3 regions of the Yersinia mollaretii ATCC 43969 genome follow, and region 2 is predicted to be linked to each of the others. Evidence: predicted binding sites of a transcription regulator. Region 2 holds the regulator's gene; each other region holds the start of a gene.

Region 1 (4,289 bases), 1.8 Mb from region 2:
TTAATTATTTTCCCTTATTCTTTCAGCCTCCCCCTGACACTCTCTTTACGGTAGCACCATAGGCGCTAAATCAAACCGCCGTTGGCACGCAGCACTTGCCCATTGATCCAGCCGCCATCTTTACCCACCAGAAAGGCCACTGCGGCCGCAATATCTTCTGGGGTGCCCAATCTTTCCAGTGGTGCCATTTTTGCCATTTTTTCAATCAGTTCCGGTGATTTTCCGTTGAGGAATAGGTCCGTCGCGGTTGGCCCCGGAGCCACTGCGTTGACCGTAATATTACGACCCCGTAACTCTTTTGCCAGAATTGCCGTCATGGTTTCAACCGCCGCTTTGGTTGCGGCATACACCCCATATTTTTCCAGTTTCAACCCCACCACACTGGTCGAAAAGTTAACAATGCGACCTCCGGCTCTGAGGCGTTTAGCCGCTTCCCGCATCCCGTTAAAGCTCCCTTTCAGATTAATGGTAATCTGGCGATCGAAATGCGCATCATCACTGTCGGCAATCGCACTGAGAGACATGATCCCGGCATTATTGACCAGCACATCGACACCACCAAACGCCGCTTCCGCCGTCGCAAAAAGTTGTGCCACGGCGGCGGCATCACTGATATCCGCTTTCGCACTCAAGGCATTACCGCCCGCTTGCTGAATTTTGCGTACCAATGCTTCAGCTTCACTATCGCCTCGTGAATAGTTGATTAGCACGGTGTAACCATCCTGCGCCAAACGTTCCGCGATGGCCGCACCAATTCCCCGTGATGCCCCAGTGACAATGGCAACCTGCTGAGTGGTATTCACCATGATATTCTCCTAAATCTACGTTTAATAATGAGTGGTGATTCATTGGCTGCCATTAATCGATGTGGAACATGTCAGCTCAAATCCGCAAACAGAGAATGCCACTTTTACTGTTTCGGATAATCCCCTATTATTCGATAATACTATCCGAATAAAGCGAACAATAACGTGGACAGAATAGATGCAATGCGGGTGTTTATCAGGGTAGTAGAGCAGCGCAGTTTTACCCAAACCGCACAAGATTTAAACTTGCCGCGCTCCACAGTGACGGATGCTATTAAGCAGCTTGAAAAGCGCTTAAATGTGCGTTTATTACAGAGAACGACCCGTCATGTCAGCCCCACACTGGATGGGGAGGCTTACTATCAACGCTGCCTGCGAATTATTGCCGACATTGAAGATGCTGAAATGGCATTTGCCCACGCTAAACCGCGCGGTTTGCTGCGAATCGATGTGCAGGGCACATTGGCCCGCCATTTTGTTCTGCCTCAGTTACCTGATTTCATTGCTCAATACCCTGATATTGAGTTATTTATCAGCGAAGGAGATCGTCTAGTCGATCTGATTCGCGAAGGGATTGACGGGGTATTGCGGGTCGGTAATTTGCAAGACAGCGATATGGTCGCCCGCCGAGTCGCCCTGTTGCCACAAGTCACCTGTGCAGCACCGCAATATTTAGAGCAGCATGGCACTCCAGAGTTGCCGACCCAGTTGAGTGGACACCAAATGGTCGGTTTTCGCTCCAGCGCTACGGGCGGATTGCTGCCACTTGAGTTTAGTTCCCACTCGTCGTTGGGTGCTTATCCAACAGTAAGAAGTGCGCACTCTTTATCAGCGCCACATTTATCGTCTGAAACTCTACAAGTGAAATTACCGGCAGTTTTATCAGTCACTGGCGCTGAAAGTTTCGTGGCTGCCGCGCGATTGGGCTTGGGGATGATTCAAGTGCCGCGCTATCACATAGCGCCTGATTTAGCCGCAGGAACACTGATTGAGATACTGCCCGAATTCCCACCACCGCCGATGCCCGTCTCTTTCTTGTATCCGCACAGTCGCCAGCTTTCGCCACGCGTGCGCATTTTTAGTGATTGGCTAAGTCAGCTATTTCTTACCGCAGAGATAAAAGGATAGTGACTAGCATCAGCAGCCGAGCTACCCAGCCCGGCTGCGGCCACGGATTAAGGCGCTTTCTCGACGGATTGATAAATATCGATATCAAAGTAGCCGTCGGTCATGCCGTCATTGAGGTAGACCTCATAACAGGCCCCCTCCGCCGGGCGATAACCACTTTGCGGCAGATGCTGGTGATACAACTCACTCCAGGCTTTAGCGTAGTCATCATCGGTCACACGGGTGTGGTACACCGCATACACCCCGCCGGGGATCTCTTGCAGTGTCAGTTGATCACTGAGTGGTGCTGGCAAAACATAGTCATCATCGACAGACAAGGAAATATCAGCGCGTAATTCAGCAGGCGGATTGGTTTCTGGGTTGTCCCAGTAGAGTGCCAACCACTCTTTCGCGGGGATCTGATGTTGGGTGTAGAGCGATGAAAGTTGGTTAAAACCTAATGGGATCGTCTCGTGGTAAGGGCCAATGAGCCGGATACTAACGACTTTTTTCGGCTGTTTTTCCACTATCTTAAATGTCATATCGTTACCTCGACTTAATGATTGCAATGAAGATTAAGTGACTAAAATTACGATTTCATATGCATACTGTTTATTTGTACAGTATAGCGGGATTTTATGACATTTGATTAGCTTTTAACCTGAATTTGCGAAGAACTTCGCAAAAAATCATCCGCTTGCTCAAGTTGGAGATGGCTGAAAACTGGGATACCGTGGCGGCGCAACAGTGCGGTGGTAACTCCCTCACCAGCACGTTGAGTGCCGCTAAAATGACCATCATAGATACGGCTACTGCCGCAAGATGGGCTACCTTCCGTCAAGATGGCCAATGTGCAATGGTGCTTTTGCGCCAATTCCAGTGCCTGATAAGCGCCTTGCAGGAATTCACGGCTGACATCATTGCCCCACTGCTCAATCACCCGCGCCTGCCCTTGCAGCACAGCCTCACCGTTGCCTTGCTGAATTTCTGCGGGTGGACGGGGGACCGGCATTCCGGCAGCCAATTCAGGGCAAACCAACACCAAGCGCCCTTCGTCCTGCCAGCGCTGAATAATGTCATCACTAACAGAGAGCGCACTGCCGTTATAGCGTACCGGTTTTCCCATCAAGCAGGCGCTGATCAGGATACGTGCAGGTTTCGATTCCGATTCCACGTTGTTATCAACCTTAATGAATATTCTGCGGCAAATAAAAATGCTGATAATAAGCCACCATCCTAACGGCTAATTGCGGTTTCGCCCACCCTGACCCGATCAATAAACTTTCTGGGTTATGCGATTGTCATCACGATAAGAGCCAATTTTTAACTTCGTGCCATGATAGGCATCTTTTGGAACTCTATTTCATGCAATAATTATCAGCAGAATCTTTATCAGCCAATGGCAGCAATATTGCGGAGAGTTATGGATACGTTTTTTATTGATCGGATGGCTACGCCGCAGGGCGAGTTGGTACTGATTGCAGACGAAGAGAATCGGTTACGTGCCATTGATTGGACCGACCATTATGAGCGCCTAATGAAGTTGCTGCGCAATCACTACCGCGAGAATACCTTTACGCTGGTTGAGAAACGCAATCCCGGTGGGCTGAGTGAGAGTATGCAGCGCTATTTTGCTGGTGAGCTGAGCATCATTGACGATTTACCGGTTAAAACCGCCGGGACTGATTTTCAGCGTCAAGTCTGGCAGGAGTTGCGGAAAATTCCCTGTGGCGCAACCATTACCTATGGTGAGTTGGCAAAAAGAATTAACCGCCCGACGGCGTCGCGTGCTGTTGGCATGGCAAATGGCTTGAATCCTATCTCGATCGTGGTTCCCTGCCATCGCGTGATCGGCCAGCAAGGTGCATTGACGGGTTACGCTGGCGGAGTGGAGCGAAAACGCTGGTTATTAATGCATGAGGGTTATCTTTTAGGATGCTAACTATTCTTGCACTTATCAGATGCAAGAAAAGATGTTAAAATTGACGCATATCAATATTATTGGGAATACCCTATGATCCCGGAAAAACGCGTAATCCGACGTATTCAGTCTGGTGGTTGTGCAATTCACTGTCAGGATTGCAGTATCAGCCAGCTCTGTATACCGTTTACCTTAAATGAACATGAGCTGGATCAGCTCGACAATATCATTGAAAGGAAAAAACCTATTCAGAAAGGACAGGCGCTGTTTAAAGCAGGTGATGAACTCAAATCCCTGTACGCCATCCGTTCCGGGACCATAAAAAGTTATACCATCACCGAAGAGGGTGACGAGCAAATCACCGGTTTCCATCTGGCGGGCGATCTGGTCGGTTTTGATGCTATCAGCAATTTGCAGCATCCTAGCTTTGCGCAGGCGCTGGAAACCTCGATGGT
Region 2 (4,289 bases):
GTTTGTGGGCAATGGTTTTATCCGTGCCGTGTTCGCTGGCCATGCGGCGCAGTGAAACCGTGGTTGAGAAACGCACAAAACTATCGCGCCCCAGCCACAAGACGGCAAAGAATTTTTGTATGCCGTTGAGTACGCGCAGATGCGGCGTACCATGACCTTCACGGCCTGGCGAGCGGCCAAACATCACAGAAACCGGCAGCATCTGGATATCCAGTGCTGGGTTATTGCGGTGCAGGTCCAGATAATCGTGGAAGAGTTTTACCGACTCCTGTTTCGGCGCGTAGTAGCGAAAGACCCTTGGGCCATTATCGATAAACACGTGGCTGGGAAGTAGCACGCCATCGATCTCCAATGGAATCAATGGGTCGGGCAGATCCAGCGCCTGACACTGCGCTCGCAAAGTCAGCAAATCAGCCTTAGAATTGTAAGGCAAAACGTACAGAATAGGACGAGACGGGTCTAACCCTAACTCAGTCACAGGATCTGCCGGAATAACCTTGCTTTTTACCAACAATTTAAGTGGTAAATTCAATAACTTATAATATATTTTACGCCAACCTGACATAACTACATGAAGCCTCTTGTTAGCAATTCATCGCAAGGATACCAGAAACTGGTTTTTAGATCTGTGGTGATGAGACAACAGAAAGCGGTAAAAATCATCATCTACTTAAGATAAAGGCAATAAAACATGGCGAACCAATCAACAGGGCTAACTCGAATCTATAAAGCAGCGGGTTATTCTGCGAAAGGCTTAAGTGCTGCATGGAAGAATGAAGCGGCTTTTCGTCAAGAAGCGGCCGTGGCCATTATGGCGATCATACTGGCGTTTTGGCTGGATATAGGGGCGATAACGCGTATTTTATTAATTGGCAGTGTCGTATTAGTGATCATTGTTGAAGTGATCAACAGTGCCATTGAAGCCGTGGTAGACCGGATCGGCAGCGAGTTCCATGAGCTTTCCGGACGAGCGAAAGATATGGGGTCCGCCGCTGTATTTTTAGCTATTTTGTTAGCCATTTTTGTCTGGATAACCGCACTTTGGCACCATTTGGGTTAATGTTATCGCGACTCACAGGGGGGTGAGTTAATAACAGGAAACAAATAAGCTGTGATTAATCCCTGTTTTTGTTCACTCTTTGGTTTCCAACACCCGCTTACCTGTATATACTCACAGCAAGACTGTATAAACAAACAGGGGGCGGAATGAAAGCACTTACTACCAGACAGCAAGAGGTTTATGACCTGGTTCGCGATCACTTAGCGCAAACCGGCATGCCACCGACCCGTGCCGAAATTGCGCAGCGTCTGGGGTTTCGCTCTCCTAACGCCGCTGAAGAGCATTTAAAAGCACTGGCCCGTAAAGGCGTGATCGAGATTGTCTCTGGCGCTTCCCGTGGCATTCGTTTGCTGATGGAAGAAGAAGATGGCCTGCCACTGATTGGGCGGGTTGCCGCAGGTGAGCCTCTGCTGGCACAGCAACATATCGAAGGGCACTATAAAGTCGATCCCTCAATGTTTAAACCAAGCGCAGATTTTCTGTTGCGGGTCAATGGGATGTCGATGAGAGATATCGGTATTCTGGATGGTGACCTGCTGGCGGTACACAAAACGCAGGATGTGCGGAACGGGCAAGTCGTGGTTGCACGCATTGATGATGAAGTCACGGTAAAACGCTTGAAAAAACAAGGTAATATCGTACAGCTTCTGCCAGAAAACAGCGAATTTCAGCCGATTGTTGTCGATCTGCGCGAGCAAAACTTCACCATTGAAGGATTGGCCGTTGGTGTCATCCGTAATGGCGACTGGATCTGACTTTAGTGTTTTATGTTTAGTTAATAAGCCGTTCCTGCTCAGGAGCGGCTTTTTATTGTTTATGCTCAGTGAGCCTAACTAATGACTTTTCTACTTCAAACACGCTTCAAACACGACGATATATTTAGATTGAGATGATTCCGACAAATAAGCTATTACCTGCTGTTTTTACTGCGCTTTATTAGCGCTTATTTCTATATATTGGCTGTGATCTCAGCGTTTAATATATTCAAAACTTCTAATATTAGCTTCCTCTGCTATAGTTATTTCTACGGTAAGCAAAACAATGAAGCCTAATTTAAATTATGAAGCTGAGTAATAATATAAATTAGATTGTTATTTATTCGTAGCGAATATTTATCGTATTGAACTCACTAAACTGACTAATCCCAAGGTAACGGAGATATTATGAATAAAGATCAAGCCGACGGTAACTGGAAGCAGATTAAAGGTAAAGTGAAAGAGAAATGGGGCAAGCTGACTGACGATGACCTGAAGGTGATTGAAGGCAAGCGTGACCAACTGGTGGGTAAAATTCAGGAGAAATACGGCTATCAAAAAGAGCAGGCCGAAAAAGAAGTCAAAGCTTGGGAAGACCACAGCAAGCATCGCTGGTAACAGCGTTAAAGGGATGTAAACTGATGTTGGTATCAATTGATCGGATCTGATTTCACCCAATGAATGCTTTAATTTAAACTGACAACTTCCTGTTAGCACGTTATTTATGTAAATGGCAGTGAAGTCAGTGACTCTGTTTTAATTAAGCCACTCTATTGATATTCGATGTATACCACCATAAGCACAAGGATGTGTAATATTAGAAGACTCAGGCTTCATAATCTAATTATATATCCGCGCCTATGTTTATTATATTAGGCTTAGGTATTCAGGTATTTATTACTCAACGCCATTCAATACTGACGCCTTGTGGGCGACAGTCTATTCGCTATCACCACTGAGTTACCTCTTTTTGCTCACAATCGAGTGGTCGTGATCGCAGTGATCATGACTTTCACAGGCTTCAACAACCCCGCATTCAGCACATAAACCGTGAGCTTCAACCACACTATGGCGCAGTGTAAAACCAGACTGTTTTGCTAATTGCGCTAGCGCTTCTTCGATACCCACAGTAGTACGTTCTGTCACTATCTTGCAGCGATCACAGATAAACAGTGCTGAAGTATGGGTTGGCTCTTCAAAATGATGGCACAGCACATAGCTGTTCGCTGATTCTACACGGTGAATAAAACCTTGTTCTAGTAAGAAATCCAATGCGCGATAAACGGTGGGTGGCTTCGCCTGAGGTTCCGAAATGCGCAGCAGATCCAACAAATCATATGCGCTGATTGCACCCGGCTGTTGAGCCATTAAACGTAATACTTCAAGACGTTGCGGTGTCAGCCGGACGTTCCGTTGTTGGCACAAGCTTTCAGCCTGAGCCAGCAGTTTTTCCTGATTGATAGGGTTCATCATTTACATCCCGCAGCATTCGAATTGAACTGATTTTACCATATTTACTGTTAATCGCCGATAGATGAAAAAGTGGGAGGAAGGCGGGTATCACAATTCTAGTAAGTCACCGCCAGCCTCAATATCAATTTATGGCTCCACTATCACACGGGCAGCCATAACAAGGTTCTATGGTATAATCGCCAGTTCCATCCCTTTGCCTTGTTCACTTAGTGAGCAAATCAATGGATAATAGATGCAGTAATCACAGATGAAATCACAGTAAATGCACGAAGCTCAGACATTTTCCAGCACTCAGGCCACTAAGCCGCCATACCCCCTACAGCGTTTCTCCGTCGCGCCGATGCTCGATTGGACAGATCGCCATTGCCGCTATTTTCATCGGTTGTTGACCAAACAAACATTGCTCTATACCGAGATGGTCACCACCGGTGCCATTATTCATGGTAAAGGCGACTATCTGGCTTATAGCGAACAGGATCATCCTGTGGCGCTACAACTTGGTGGTAGCGACCCGCAGGCATTAGCGCAGTGTGCCAAGCAGGCTGAGTTTCGCGGCTACAATGAAATAAATCTGAATGTGGGTTGCCCCTCTGATCGGGTGCAAAATGGTCGTTTTGGTGCCTGTTTAATGGCTGAGGCCAATCTGGTTGCTGATTGCATTAAAGCCATGCGTGACGTGGTTTCTATTCCGGTCACGGTAAAAACCCGTATTGGGATTGACCAGTTGGATAGCTATGAGTTTTTATGCGAATTCGTGCAAACTGTCGCTGAGCAGGGGGAATGTGATATTTTCACCATCCACGCCCGAAAAGCTTGGCTCTCTGGGCTTAGCCCGAAAGAGAACCGCGAAGTGCCGCCGCTGGATTATGAGCGGGTTTATCAGCTCAAACGTGATTTCCCAGCACTGACCATCGCCATTAACGGCGGGGTGAAAACGCTGGCTGAAGCCAAAGAGCATCTCAAGCACCTTGATGGGGTGATGATGGGACGCGAGGCCTATC
Region 3 (4,289 bases), 2.1 Mb from region 2:
GGGACGGCCATCTCTCCCGTCTGACGACCCAAATTGCTGGTGGGACTGAACCCGATGTCATGCAAACTAACTGGAACTGGCTGCCTATCTTCTCCAAAGACGGCACGGGCTTCTTTGATTTGAATAAAGTATCAAAACAGTTAGATTTAACTCAGTTTGATCCAAAAGAGCTGCAACAAACCACGGTTAATGGAAAATTAAACGGTATTCCAATTTCAGTGACTGCACGTATTTTCTATTTCAATGACGCGACATGGGCTAAATCAGGTTTAGAGTATCCAAAAACGTGGGATGAATTACTTAACGCCGGTAAAGTCTTCCAAGAAAAATTGGGTGAGCAATATTACCCTATCGTATTAGAGCACCAGGACACGCTGGCATTAATTCGCTCTTATATGACACAGAAATACAACACACCGACAATCGACGAAGCCAATAAGAAATTTGCTTATACGCCAGAACAGTGGGTTGAGTTCTTTACAATGTATAAGAAAATGGTCGATAGCCATGTTATGCCATCCACTAAATACTATGCTTCATTCGGCAAGAGCAATATGTACGAAATGAAGCCGTGGATTAATGGTGAATGGGGTGGCACTTATATGTGGAACTCCACCATTACTAAATATTCAGATAACCTGACCAAGCCAGCAAAATTGATACTTGGCCCATATCCAATGTTGCCAGATGCAAAAGATGCAGGTCTGTTCTTTAAACCAGCTCAAATGCTCTCTATTGGTAAATCCACTAAATACCCAGAAGAGAGCGCCATCTTGATTAACTTCTTGCTGAACAGCAAAGAAGGTATTGATGCCATGGGTCTAGAACGTGGCGTACCATTGAGTGCAGCAGCAGTGACTCAACTGCGCGCCAGTGGCGTGATTAAAGATGAAGATCCCTCTGTTGCTGGCTTAAATATGGCATTGGAATTGCCACATGAAATGAAAACATCACCGTACTTTGATGACCCGCAGATCGTTTCTCTGTTCCGTGATGCGATTCAATATATCGATTACGGCCAAAAATCTGTCGAAGAATCTGCTGAATACTTTAATAAGCAGGGTGACCGTATTCTTAAACGCGCCATGAGATAATCATTAAGTTTATTTAACTTAAGTTGTTATTAAACCCTGCCATTAATTTGGCGGGGTTGTTTTGTTTTATTAATCATAAAAAACAACAACCAATTAGATCGCCATCACAAATTAATATCTGATTAAAAAATTAATCAGCAACAAAGATCTGGATCACACAATTAATTACAAATATAAATAGAATGTATATCCACAATAAGTGGAACATCGTTTCTTTGATTGTGAAATTGTTTTTTTAATCGTATGTTGAGTTTTGTGAAATTGTTAATGATTGTTGTTATAAATAAACATAACCCTGGGATTATATAAAAAAATGAAATTTAAATTAATTACTCTAGCAGTGGCATCTGTTATCAGTTTTAGTTCTGTTGCTACAACAATTGACTATCGGCATGAAATGAAAGACACCAGTAAATCTGATCATAAAGACCGTTTACTGATCTCCAACCGTTTTGCCAATGGTTTTGGTCTCTCTTTGGAAGGGAAATGGGGCCAACACAGCTCTGATACTACGCCAAATAAACCGTTCAACGAGCAAGTCAGTAACGGCACCGAAGTGGTTGCCAGCTATGTTTATCAGTTCAATAAAACCTTCCAACTTGAGCCTGGTTTCTCATTAGAGTCCTCATCTGACTCAAATAACTACCGCCCTTATCTGCGCGGCAAAGTGGCCTTCACTGATGACTTCTCAACATCACTGCGTTATCGCCCATATTTCAAGCGTAACCAGCCTTCTCAGACCAAATCTGATGAGAAAGGCCACGAGTTCACCATGTTGTTTGCTTACAATTTCTTGAAAAGCTACTCTGCTGAATACGAATTAAACTACAAGAAATCTGAAGACGAAATTCTGTCCAATAAAAATAAAGACGAATGGAGTCATGATCTGAAAGTCGCTTACAAATGGGATAAAAACTGGAAGCCATATGTTGCTATCGGCAACGTTGCTGGCAGCAAAACCACTGATGAGCGCCAAACTCGCTATCGTGTCGGTGTGCAGTACAGCTTCTAATTGATCGTGTAAGTCGTTATATCGTTATGAGTGCCCTCATCATTATTTGTTAATTATGCCCATACCCGTATTACTTTGGGGAAAAGCGACTCCCGGTCACTTTTCCCTTTTTTTTACTTAGTTTTCCTTTCTTGATCGCCATACTCCGTATGACACCCGAAATATCTCCGCTAAACTCCCCTGCTTCAAACAAAAAAGAGACATTTAGTTACAGCGTCACGGCTATCCATGCCAGAATAAATCTCATATACTGGATAAATCAACAGCTACAGATTCGGAATTCAAGTATGACAGGGGAAGGACACCTTATTTTTTCTGTCGCCTGCGTTATTTTTGCCAAAAAAGTCGGTCTCACTCCGGAACTGGCACATGGCGATTGGTGGCACATTATACCGGGCGCCCTGCTAACTTCCCTGCTGCCTGATATTGACCACCCCAAGTCAATTCTGGGTCAGCGGCTAAAGTGGATCTCAACCCCCATTGCGCGCGCATTTGGTCATCGAGGGTTTACCCATAGCCTGCTGGCAGTGATCGGCGGTATTGCCCTATTCCAAATGGACATTTCACGAGATTGGATTATTCCTGCGGATGCATTCCACGCCATGATTATTGGCTATTTCAGCCACCTGCTGGCCGATATGCTCACCCCTGCTGGCGTGCCGCTGCTGTGGCCTTGCCGTTGGCGATTCTGTATTCCGCTATTACGCCCACAAAAAGGCAATCAATTAGAGCGCGTATTCTGTGTTCTATTAGTGTGTTTTTCCGTCTATTGGCAAACTGACACCACTATTCCGCTGCTATCCTATATGGAGCAATTGAAAAACTTTCGATTGTGATCACATTTTAATGAGCGAAAAATCACCAATCTGAATGCATTCCATACAAATCAAGATGAAAACTTATATAAAATTCTTTTTGGATATAAGTGAGCCTTTATAGGGCTGTTACCATATGCAGCTAACTGCACAATTGATTGTGCCTGGTGCGATTCTATAGATAAGTAGCAATAGAATAGGTAGCCAGTATTCAAAATAATAATCTGGAGATTTGGGGATGAACCTACCGCTTGTGATTAACGTGCTGGTATTTGTAGCACTGCTATTACTATTGGCGCAAACTCGCCATAAGCAATGGAGTCTAGCCAAGAAAGTCTTGGTTGGTTTGGCACTGGGTGTGCTGTTTGGACTGGGCTTACAATGGGTCTATGGCGCAGATAACCCGGTACTTAAAGAGTCCATCACTTGGTTTAATATTGTCGGTAATGGTTATGTGCAATTACTGCAAATGATTGTTATGCCGCTGGTATTCGCCTCTATTTTGAGTGCCGTCGCTAAGCTGCATAATGCCTCTTCACTGGGCAAAATCAGCATACTGACCATCGGTACCCTGCTCTTCACGACGCTGATTGCGGCGCTCGTCGGTGTGTTCGTCACCAATCTATTCGGCTTAACCGCCGATGGCTTAATTCAAGGCACCCAAGAAACGGCGCGTTTGAGTGCCATCGAAAGTAATTATTTGGGCAAAGTGACAGATTTGACCGTACCCCAGTTGATTCTCTCCTTTATTCCGAAAAACCCGTTTGCTGATTTGACTGGCGCTAGCCCAACCTCAATCATCAGTGTGGTTATTTTCGCCACCTTCCTCGGGATTGCCTCGCTGCAACTGCTGAAAGACGATGTGGAGAAAGGCCAACGCGTGATGGCGGCTATCGATACACTGCAAGCTTGGGTCATGAAACTGGTACGTCTGGTCATGAAATTGACCCCTTACGGCGTATTGGCATTAATGACCAAAGTGGTTGCGGGTTCGAACATTCAAGACATTATCAAGCTGGGCAGCTTTGTTGTTGCGTCCTATCTGGGGCTGGCGATTATGTTTGTGGTCCACGGCCTGCTGTTGTCTTTCACTGGTATCAATCCGCTGAAATTCTTCCGTAAAGTCTGGCCGGTTCTGACCTTTGCCTTTACCAGCCGTTCAAGCGCAGCCAGTATCCCATTAAATGTGGAAGCACAAACCCGCCGCTTGGGTATCCCTGAGTCCATCGCCAGTTTCTCTGCCTCCTTTGGCGCGACCATTGGTCAAAATGGCTGTGCCGGCCTCTATCCAGCCATGCTGGCGGTGATGGTTGCCCCTACAGTCGGTATTAACCCACTGGACCCGGTCTGGATTGCCACACTGGTCGG

What was found. Region 2 encodes LexA, which represses DNA repair genes until DNA is damaged. Its sites were predicted from a motif close to TNCTGTATGTACATACAGNA; they were not measured.
Region 1: sbmC (DNA gyrase inhibitor SbmC) is a predicted target of LexA. The motif match lies at 2,520-2,539, and genes of this name have one in related genera.
Region 3: HRD69_RS14665 (metal-dependent hydrolase) is a predicted target of LexA. The motif match lies at 2,355-2,374, and genes of this name have one in related genera.

Annotation. Positions count from the first base shown of each region.
Region 1 is NZ_CP054043.1:3,551,510-3,555,798, forward strand. It holds gene HRD69_RS15820 (SDR family oxidoreductase) at 66-806, opposite strand; gene HRD69_RS15825 (LysR family transcriptional regulator) at 972-1,934, shown strand; gene sbmC (DNA gyrase inhibitor SbmC) at 1,982-2,455, opposite strand; gene HRD69_RS15835 (2-thiouracil desulfurase family protein) at 2,563-3,039, opposite strand; gene ogt (methylated-DNA--[protein]-cysteine S-methyltransferase) at 3,337-3,855, shown strand; gene HRD69_RS15845 (fumarate/nitrate reduction transcriptional regulator Fnr) at 3,928-4,289, shown strand, end outside.
Region 2 is NZ_CP054043.1:792,435-796,723, reverse strand. It holds gene plsB (glycerol-3-phosphate 1-O-acyltransferase PlsB) at 1-565, opposite strand, end outside; gene HRD69_RS03485 (diacylglycerol kinase) at 692-1,060, shown strand; gene lexA (transcriptional repressor LexA) at 1,207-1,815, shown strand; gene HRD69_RS03475 (CsbD family protein) at 2,224-2,433, shown strand; gene zur (zinc uptake transcriptional repressor Zur) at 2,776-3,285, opposite strand; gene dusA (tRNA dihydrouridine(20/20a) synthase DusA) at 3,551-4,289, shown strand, end outside.
Region 3 is NZ_CP054043.1:3,279,582-3,283,870, reverse strand. It holds gene HRD69_RS14675 (ABC transporter substrate-binding protein) at 1-1,094, shown strand, start outside; gene HRD69_RS14670 (oligogalacturonate-specific porin KdgM family protein) at 1,408-2,106, shown strand; gene HRD69_RS14665 (metal-dependent hydrolase) at 2,394-2,942, shown strand; gene HRD69_RS14660 (L-cystine transporter) at 3,160-4,289, shown strand, end outside.